2 regions of the Aneurinibacillus baijiui genome follow, and region 2 is predicted to be linked to the other one. Evidence: riboswitches for the same ligand, from Rfam matches in the RefSeq annotation. Region 2 holds a riboswitch; the other holds the start of a gene.
What was found. Region 2 has a riboswitch for thiamine pyrophosphate ahead of AB3351_RS11165 (thiamine phosphate synthase). Riboswitches for the same ligand answer to the same signal wherever they lie in the genome.
Positions count from the first base shown of each region.

Region 1: another riboswitch for thiamine pyrophosphate. It lies ahead of tenA (thiaminase II); the one in region 2 lies ahead of AB3351_RS11165 (thiamine phosphate synthase).

Region 1 is NZ_JBFTXJ020000002.1:364,050-368,475, reverse strand. It holds gene AB3351_RS05135 (M28 family peptidase) at 1-979, shown strand, start outside; gene AB3351_RS05130 (hypothetical protein) at 1,065-1,655, opposite strand; TPP riboswitch at 1,829-1,931, shown strand; gene tenA (thiaminase II) at 2,067-2,759, shown strand; gene AB3351_RS05120 (ECF transporter S component) at 2,756-3,355, shown strand; gene AB3351_RS05115 (ABC transporter ATP-binding protein) at 3,333-4,426, shown strand, end outside.
Region 2 is NZ_JBFTXJ020000005.1:57,502-61,927, forward strand. It holds gene AB3351_RS11155 (DEAD/DEAH box helicase) at 42-1,406, opposite strand; gene AB3351_RS11160 (GNAT family N-acetyltransferase) at 1,529-2,092, opposite strand; TPP riboswitch at 2,298-2,412, shown strand; gene AB3351_RS11165 (thiamine phosphate synthase) at 2,488-3,144, shown strand; gene thiO (glycine oxidase ThiO) at 3,141-4,220, shown strand; gene thiS (sulfur carrier protein ThiS) at 4,241-4,426, shown strand, end outside.

The DNA.
Region 1 (4,426 bases), on a different contig from region 2:
ATTGGTTGATGTAGGGCTTGGTACAGAAGCCGATGTGGCAGGCAAAAACCTGACAGGCAAAATCGCCCTTGTACAACGCGGAAGCCTTACCTTTGGCGAGAAGGTAAAAAATGCCGCCAAACAAGGCGCCAAAGCGATTATTATCTACAACAACGTAGATGGCAAACTTGATGGTACATTAGGCGGCGCCGATGCCTCCTTCGTCGCCGCTGTGGGGATTACCAAAGCGGACGGCGAAGCATTGGCTGCCAAGCTCAAAGCAGGAGAAGCGGTAACGGCTACAGTCAAGGTAGCAGGTTCGGAAGTGAGAAAGCTGACATCACATAACGTAATCGCGACCAAGAAGCCAAATGCCAACAAGAAAAATACAAAAGATATGATCATCATCGGTTCACACCATGACTCCGTAGAGGGAGCACCAGGCGCTAATGACGATGCATCCGGCGTGGCCGTCACGCTTGAGTTAGCACGCATTATGTCCAAATTGAAAACCGATACGGAGATTCGCTTCGTTACCTTTGGGGCAGAGGAAAACGGCCTGATCGGCTCAGAGAAATATGCGGCTACACTAACTCCGGATGAAATCAAGCGCACAATCGGCATGTTCCAATTGGATATGGTCGGCAGCCGGGACGCAGGGGATTTGATCATGTATACAATTGACGGGGAGAAAAACCGTGTGACCGATCTCGGAGCAGCGGCAAGCTCCCGCCTGAGCGGAGTGCTCCCGTATGGTCAGGAAGGACGCAGCGACCACGAATCCTTCCATGCGCTTGGTATTCCATCCGCCCTGTTCATCCATGCACCGGTAGAACCGTGGTATCACAGTCCAGATGATACGCTAGATAAGATCAGCAAAGAAAAGCTCAAAAATGTAGCGGATATTGTCGGCTCCGCTGTCTATCAAGCAGCCCGCCCGGGTGATTTACGAATCGAGAAGGTAGACTATCCGAAAAAAGAAGTGGAGTTACAAGGCTAATTCCCTTTTTATATGTGGTCTTAGCGTTGTTTTAACAAAAAGAAGCGCTCCTTGTTGGTAAATAGGGAGCGCTTCTTTTTCTATTCTAAGGCCGAACAATCGTTACTTTTCCGTTTTCTACATACACAAAACGATAGGCCGGATATACCCATTGTTCTACCACGCCGTTTTCCGTTTCGGTCCGGTTAATATATTTGGGCGCGCCCCAGCTCGATGTACGAACCTGCTCTCTTGTCATACCCACTTTCGGTGCGGGGCGCTTGTCCTGTGCTGTCTGCGCCTTCTTCAACTCTAGCTGCCAAGCCGCTTGCACATCACGTTTTAGCGCCGTGACTTCTTCATACAGATCCCCCTGGTAGTCATCCGGAATTTTATGCAGACTGCTCAGCGCCGCCGCATAACCGCCCATCCCGCCATTCGTCATCTCCCGCCTTGCCTGTACATATATAAGAAGCGTCTTCGCATCCTCAACATCTGTTACCTCTTGCAGCAAGCGCTGCGCTTCGGGCCAATTCTTTTCTTTGATACTATGGATCGCCCTCTCATACGTCGTTGCTTCCGTATAGCTCTGCACGTGTCCGGATGCATAGATAAGCAAGAACACTACACCAGCGCACAGCAGAAGCCAGCGCATACCGGTTCTGTTTCCCATACGCACTGCCTGTTGCTTATTCATATTTTCGTCTCCATTCTTTATACCGCTCATTCTGTATGCTTACGTAATTTTTTAGCATTACTACTATCATTATAGATGCAACCCCACAGAAAAAAGTTGCGAAAAAGTTAAAATCACCGACAAATATTTGACAGTTTCCAGATAACCTGCTATTCTACGGATAATTTCATAAGGAAGTCCACTAGGGGTGCCGTAATGGCTGAGATAAAGCACTGCTTTGATCCCTTTGAACCTGATCTGGATTATACCAGCGTAGGAAAGTGGCAGCGATGATACGCCATGCCTTTATGGTTGGCACATGCTTTTCGTCTCGTATGCCGCTCTATGATAGAGCGGCTTTTTATTTTGAGACGGCCGCCCCTGTGGAATGTCTTCTTTTGAAAAACCAACTACGTAGGAGGAATTTGTATGATGACATTTACTGAACAGCTTCGCCGGGAGGCCGATCCAATTTTTGAAGCCATTTTTGCTCACCCATTCGTGCAAGGCATTGCCAACGGTGATCTGGACAAAGAGGCTATTATTCATTATGTAAAACAGGATTTTGAATATCTTAATACATTCGCCCGCATCTACGGCATCGCCATCTCTAAATGCGACGCGCGCGAAGATATGGCAATGTTTGCGGAGCAGGTTTCCTTTACGCTGCACGGAGAAGCCCACCCGCACAATAATCTGTGCCGCGTAGCCGGAGTGCGCTATGAAGATCTGCAGGGTTATCCGTTGGCACCGAACGCAAGCCACTATACCCGCCATATGCTGACGGTCGCCCATGAAGGCACGCTTGGTGAAATCATCGCCGTGCTGCTGCCATGCCCGTGGACGTATCTAGAAATCGGCCAAAAGCTGATGAAGGAAGTGAATCCATCTCCAGCGCATCCGTTCTATGATTGGATTACTTTTTATGGCGAGGCATCCATGAACGCGCTCACAGATGCATTCTGCGAACGGCTCAACCGCTGGGCTGAACACGCCGATGAAGCGGAAAAACAAAGAATGACCCGGCATTTCTTAACAAGCTGCCAGTTGGAATACTTGTTCTGGGATATGGCGTATACGAAACAGGAATGGCCAGTAGAAATCGGACAGGTAAGCAAACGATGAGCTGGAAAATGCGCGAGGTTGTGCTGGCGGTCGTACTTTCGATCGCCTGCGGAGTGCTTTATCTTGGCTGGTCTACACTGTGGCTACCGATCTCGGCGCTCGTAGGACCGGTCGGTGCGGAATTTATGTTCGGTGTATGGGTGGTCGCAAGCCCACTCGTCGCCTTCATTGTCCGCAAGCCGGGCGCTGCGCTGATTGCCGAGCTGGCGGCAGCGGCTGTGGAGGTATTTACCGGCAGTCACTTCGGCCTCTCTTCCCTTTTGATCGGCTTTGCCCAGGGCCTTGGAGCAGAACTTGCCTTCTTCTTGTTCCGCTATAAAAAATATAACGTATTTACCCTGATGCTATCAGGTGCTTTAGCCGCTGTGGGCAGCATGGCATACAGCCTGATCGCCAACGGATTCGGCTATTATACACCAGGTGTGCTGACCGCAACGTTTACCCTACGCATCGTAAGCGGCATGATCCTAGGTGGCCTGCTGGGCAAAGTTCTGGCCGAGTCACTGGCGAAAACCGGTATCCTTGGTCAATACGAAATCATGCGGCAGCGCAGAGGACAGCGGGGTGAGGGCTATGACTCCGCATCTGGCATGTAAGAATCTTTCCGTCCGTTTTTATGATGCTGATGTCTATACGCTGCGTGATCTGTCCCTTTCCATACAGCCCGGAGAAAAGGTTCTACTGCTCGGACCTTCCGGCTGTGGAAAGTCTACGCTGCTATCTGTGCTATCCGGCATCATTCCTCATGCGATTGAAGCGGAGATGGAGGGAACTGTAACACGTTCCTCCTCTGTCGGTGTTATGTTTCAAGACCCAGATGCGCAATTCTGTATGCTAACCGTTGGAGATGAGATTGCGTTTAGCTTAGAAAATCGCTGCATCCCCCGCGCAGAGATGGACGAACGCATCGGGCAGGCGATGGAACAAGCCGGTCTTTTTGTACCGAAGCACACACCCATTGAGACGCTCTCCGGCGGCATGAAGCAGCGGCTGGCCCTTGCTTGCCTGCTGGCGCTGGAAGCCGATGTGCTGTTTTTCGATGAACCGACCGCCCAGCTTGATCCGCAGGGACGAAGCGATGTATTTGCACAGCTTAAAACCATTGCAGAAACAGGAAAAACCATGGTATTTGTCGAGCATGTGCTTGACGGATTGATTGACTGGATGGATCGGGTGATTGTGCTGAACGCAAACGGACAGCTCATCGGGGAAGGTACACCGCAGGAAGTTCTCCTGCGCTATGAAAAAGAGATGGAGCAAGCAGGTATCTGGCGTCCCCGCCTCTTTCCCTACACAATGGATGAGGTCGCAGCGGACGAGTCCCATCCGCTGGCCAAAGCGTGGGATGCTTCACTTCATTGTACCAAGGCACGTGCCGACTCGTACCGTGATAAGAATGACTATAAAGAAATCTATACAGCTACCGACCTTACTCTTGGATACGGCAACCATCCGGTGCTTGATGCTGTCTCCTTCTCCATCAGGGAAGGAGAATGGACAGTACTAATCGGGGAAAATGGGGCAGGCAAAAGCACCCTGCTGCAAGCGCTAGCTGGCCTGAGAAAAGGAAAACGGGACACGCTTCATTACATGGGACGCCCCCTCCATGCATGGTCGGCCAAAAAGCTGTACGAGCAGATCGGCTTCGTATTTCAAAACCCGGAGCT
Region 2 (4,426 bases):
CGGAACAGCGGCTAAATAAAGCCTCCGTCCCGGTTTTTTCATTATTTTTTCTTTCTTTTCTTATATGAATCCTGAATGGATTTACGGCGCTCTTTACGCTGCTGTTTTTCCTTTTCCAGACGGATTTTTTTCTTGTAGCCAGGCTTTACTTTGGCTGGCTGCGCCTTGGCACGTCCGCCCTGCGGCTTGGCCGCCGGCTTTTTCTCCGCGCTTCGTTCATCTGCCTGCCGCTCCTGTTCCGTAACCTCAGCAGCAGTTTCGACTCTCCGGCGCACTTTGCGTTCCTCGCGTTTTTTACCGCCTAAGAACTTCTGCTCAACACCGCCGCTAATGGAGCGGGAAAAGCGATCGAACCACTGCTTCTGACGCGGAGAGATGAGCGAGATGGCTTCCCCCTCTTGTCCTGCACGTCCTGTTCGACCTACACGATGAATATAGCTTTCTACATCTGAAGGCATGTCATAGTTGAATACGTGGGTAATCCCCTCTACATCCAATCCCCGGGCAGCAATATCCGTTGCCACAAGATATTGAAATTTCGCCTCACGAAAAAGATCCATTACCTGTTCACGCTTTTTCTGGCTAAGATCACCGTGCAGCGCTTCGGCTTCGATACCGTTCTCCTGTAGACGGCGAACCAGCTCATTAACCCGCTGCTTCGTATTGGCAAAGATGACTGCCAGATAAGGCCTAGCCTCTCCTACAAGCTTCATCAGCACGTCCAGTTTCTCGCTCTGATTGACTACATAATAGGATTCTTTCGTATTCTCTGCTGTCATCTGCTTTTTCTCAACGCGCACAATTTGCGGCTCCCGCATAAAACGATGCGCCAGACGGCGAACACCATCCGGAACAGTTGCCGAGAATAGAAGGACCTGCTTCTGGTGGGTGGTCTGGATAAAGATTTCTTCTACCTCTTCTACAAAGCCCATCTCCAACATCTTATCGGCTTCGTCAAGGACCAGCGTATGAATCCGTCCAAAATGAAGCGTCTCTCGGCGCAGATGGTCAAGAATCCGACCTGGGGTTCCTACAACAATGTCCACATGCTTGGAGAGCTTGCTGATCTGGCGCATAATATCCTGTCCACCGTGCAGCGACAATACGCTAATTCCCATATGCTTGCCTAAATCAGCAATGTCTTCGGCAATTTGAATAGCCAGCTCGCGCGTTGGTGTCATCACAAGCGCCTGTACATCTTTTTTATCTGGGTCAAGCTTCTGAAGCATAGGGATAACGAATGCAGCCGTCTTCCCTGTACCTGTCTGCGCTTGTCCGAGAACATCTTTGCCTTCAAGGGCCAGCGGAATCGCCTGTGCTTGAATTGGAGTTGGCTCTTTATAATATAAATCTGCAATACCTTGCAGAATCTCCGGCTTCAGCTGAAAAGCTATGAATGAATTCATGATTTCCTTCCTTTCTCTGCAAAAACAAACTATTTCTTATTCTACCCGAAGTCTCTCTATAATTTCTACCCAAAAAAGGAAAACAGGCACAAACGGTCATTCCGTTTTGTGCCTGCGCTTTGTTACATGAATTTGCTCATGAATACTTCATCTACATGCTTATCATCTAGGATAAACTGGGCCTTGCGGCGACCTTCAATAACAAAGCCGTACTTCTTGTACATCTCAATGGCTCGTTCGTTATCCGCAAATACATCAAGGCACACCTTCTCTAGCTTCTGATGCTCGGCCCATTGCAGTGCATAATCCATCAGCTTCGACCCGATGCCATAGCCCTGAAATTCCGGTCCAAGCCAAATACGAAATGTACCTATATGGCGATTCATCTCTAAAGTGCCGCGCTTAATTTGTGCCACACCAGCAATGACTTCTCCAAATTCAGCCACAGCGTACAGACTCCCCTCCTGCTTCATGCGGCCAATTAAAGCGGCCTCCTCTTCTGCGCTGTTCATCGTCTCTTTTTCTTCTTCTAGGTAGATACCGTCATCAAGCACACGATGCAGACGATGAATAATATGTCGCGCATCTTCTTCCATCGCCTGTCTGAGTATCATGGTTTTATTATTTTTTAAACGATATAGCCAGATTTTCCGAAACGTATCCTGTTGTTTTCTTTTGATCTTCATGCTAATCTCCTCCGCTCCTGAGTGAATAACCTAGCAAACAAGTTAGTAGTATATTACCTCAGGAAGAGAAGGGTTATTACATCGAAGCAAACTTGTTGCGGCCATTTTATAAAAGCACACACATCATATGTACAGAAGTTTTTTAAAATTTTCTTCTCCATTCTTATTCAGATTTGTTATAATGAAAAAAATTCAATAGCAAAGAAAGTACTACTAGGGGAACCCGATGAGCCGGGCTGAGAATGAAACGCGATGAAGTTTCTAAACTCTTGGGACCTGATCTGGTTTGTACCAGCGTAGGAAAGTAGGCGGCAGACAAGCATTTTATACAATGCAGGCAAGCCGGGTCCCATATAGGGTCCCGGCTTTTTTATTTTACGCTTGGAGGTACAAAAATGCGGCATGCTTTTCACGTACTCAGCAGCGGCACGCAGCCGCTTACAGTCGTCTGCCGAATTGCGGCACAAATTCATCCGTATGTTGATCTTTTTCACCTGCGTGAGAAAGAGAAGACAGCCAAAGAACTGTGGGAATGGGTGCAACAAATAACAGCGTCTGGTATCCCCTCCGCTAAGCTCGCAATTAATGACCGTGCAGATATCGCACAAGCAAGCGGAGCGGCAGCCATCCAGGCCACCTACCATAGCATGCCAGCCGCCGTACTTCGCCAACTGGCTCCTACTCAATTACTTGGTGTATCTGTTCATAGTCTATCTGAAGCAAAAGCTGCTGAGGCGGCAGGGGCCGATTATGTACTATACGGACATATTTTCCCCTCCGCTTCAAAGCTTGGCCAGCCGGGTCGTGGACTTGAACTACTTCAAGAGATGGCCGAAAGCATCGACTTGCCTGTCATTGCGCTTGGAGGTATTACACCAGATCGTGCGGCGGATGTGCTTGCAACTGGATGTACGGGTATTGCAGCATTATCCGCCGTTATGCAGTCGATCGATCCGGTACTTTCTGTGAAGGAATTTCATCAGGCTATCCAGGATGCGCGCGTACCCCCCAGGTATGCGTGGCCTCCTAACAGGGAGGAAAAAAGAAAATGAATACGTATGATGTGATTATTGTCGGGGGCGGAGTCATCGGCGTCTCTATCGCCTATCAGCTCTCTAAGCGTGGAAAAAAGGTCGCTGTCTTGGAACGGGACACGATCGGTGCGCACGCTTCAAGTGCGGCAGGAGGCATGCTCGGTGCTCAAGTAGAATTTACCGAACCAGGACCGCTCGTTGATCTGTCGCTCAGAAGCCGGGCGATGTTCAAGGAATTGGCAGAAGAGCTTAGGGCGGCGTCCGATATTGATATCGGCTTAAATGAATCCGGGATGCTTCGTATTGCTTGGACCACCGAGGAGGCCGCAGCTCTTAAGCAGCGCGGTTGCTGGCAGCAAACACACGGCCTTCGTGCTGACTGGCTGGACCAGCCGGATGTGATTAAGATGGAACCTAAAGTAAGCCGTGAGATTGCCGGAGCTCTGTATCTGCCAGATGATACCCAGGTTTCTGCACCTGATTTAACGAGAGCCTTTGCAGTTGCCGCCGCCCGCCATGGAGCGGAGCTTGTGGAACATTGTGAAGTGCTTCATATCGAACAGGAGGGCGAGCATGTTACTGGCATCGTGACTTCGCGCGGTAAATGGACGGCAAAACAATATGTTCTAGCCGCCGGAGCCTGGAGCGGACGCATCGCACATATGCTTGGTCTGACTCTTGCCGTCTTTCCGATTAAAGGCGAGGCTTTCTCTGTCCTATCAATGCGGCAGCCCGTACAAAAAACAATGTATGCCGACGGCTGCTATATCGTACCCAAAGATGGCAATCGTCTACTGATTGGAGCCTCGTCTGCTGATTGCGGATTTGACAGCCGTCTGACTATCGATGGGCTGCAGGCGCTCATGGCAAAAGCCATTCGACTCCTGCCTGAACTTAAGAACTGCCCGTTAGAAAAAGCATGGGCCAGTCTACGTCCACAAACAGAGGACGGTATGCCATATTGCGGCCCGATCGCTTCCTATGCGAATGTATTGGCCGCTACCGGACATTATCGCAATGGAATTCTTCTCAGTCCGCTTACCGGAAAGATCATCGCTGATATGGTAACAGGAGATGCACACGCAACCTTATAAAGTTAGGAGGCATCACTCTCATGACACTCACGATTAATGGCGAAGTGCAAAATGTACCAAGCACCATAGTAAATGTCCAACAACTGCTTGAATACCTGCATCTAGCCGATCGTATCGTCGTGGTGGAAATCAACCGCGACATCCTGCAAAAACAACAGCACACAAGTACAGCACTTACAGACGGTGACATAATTGAGCTTGTACAT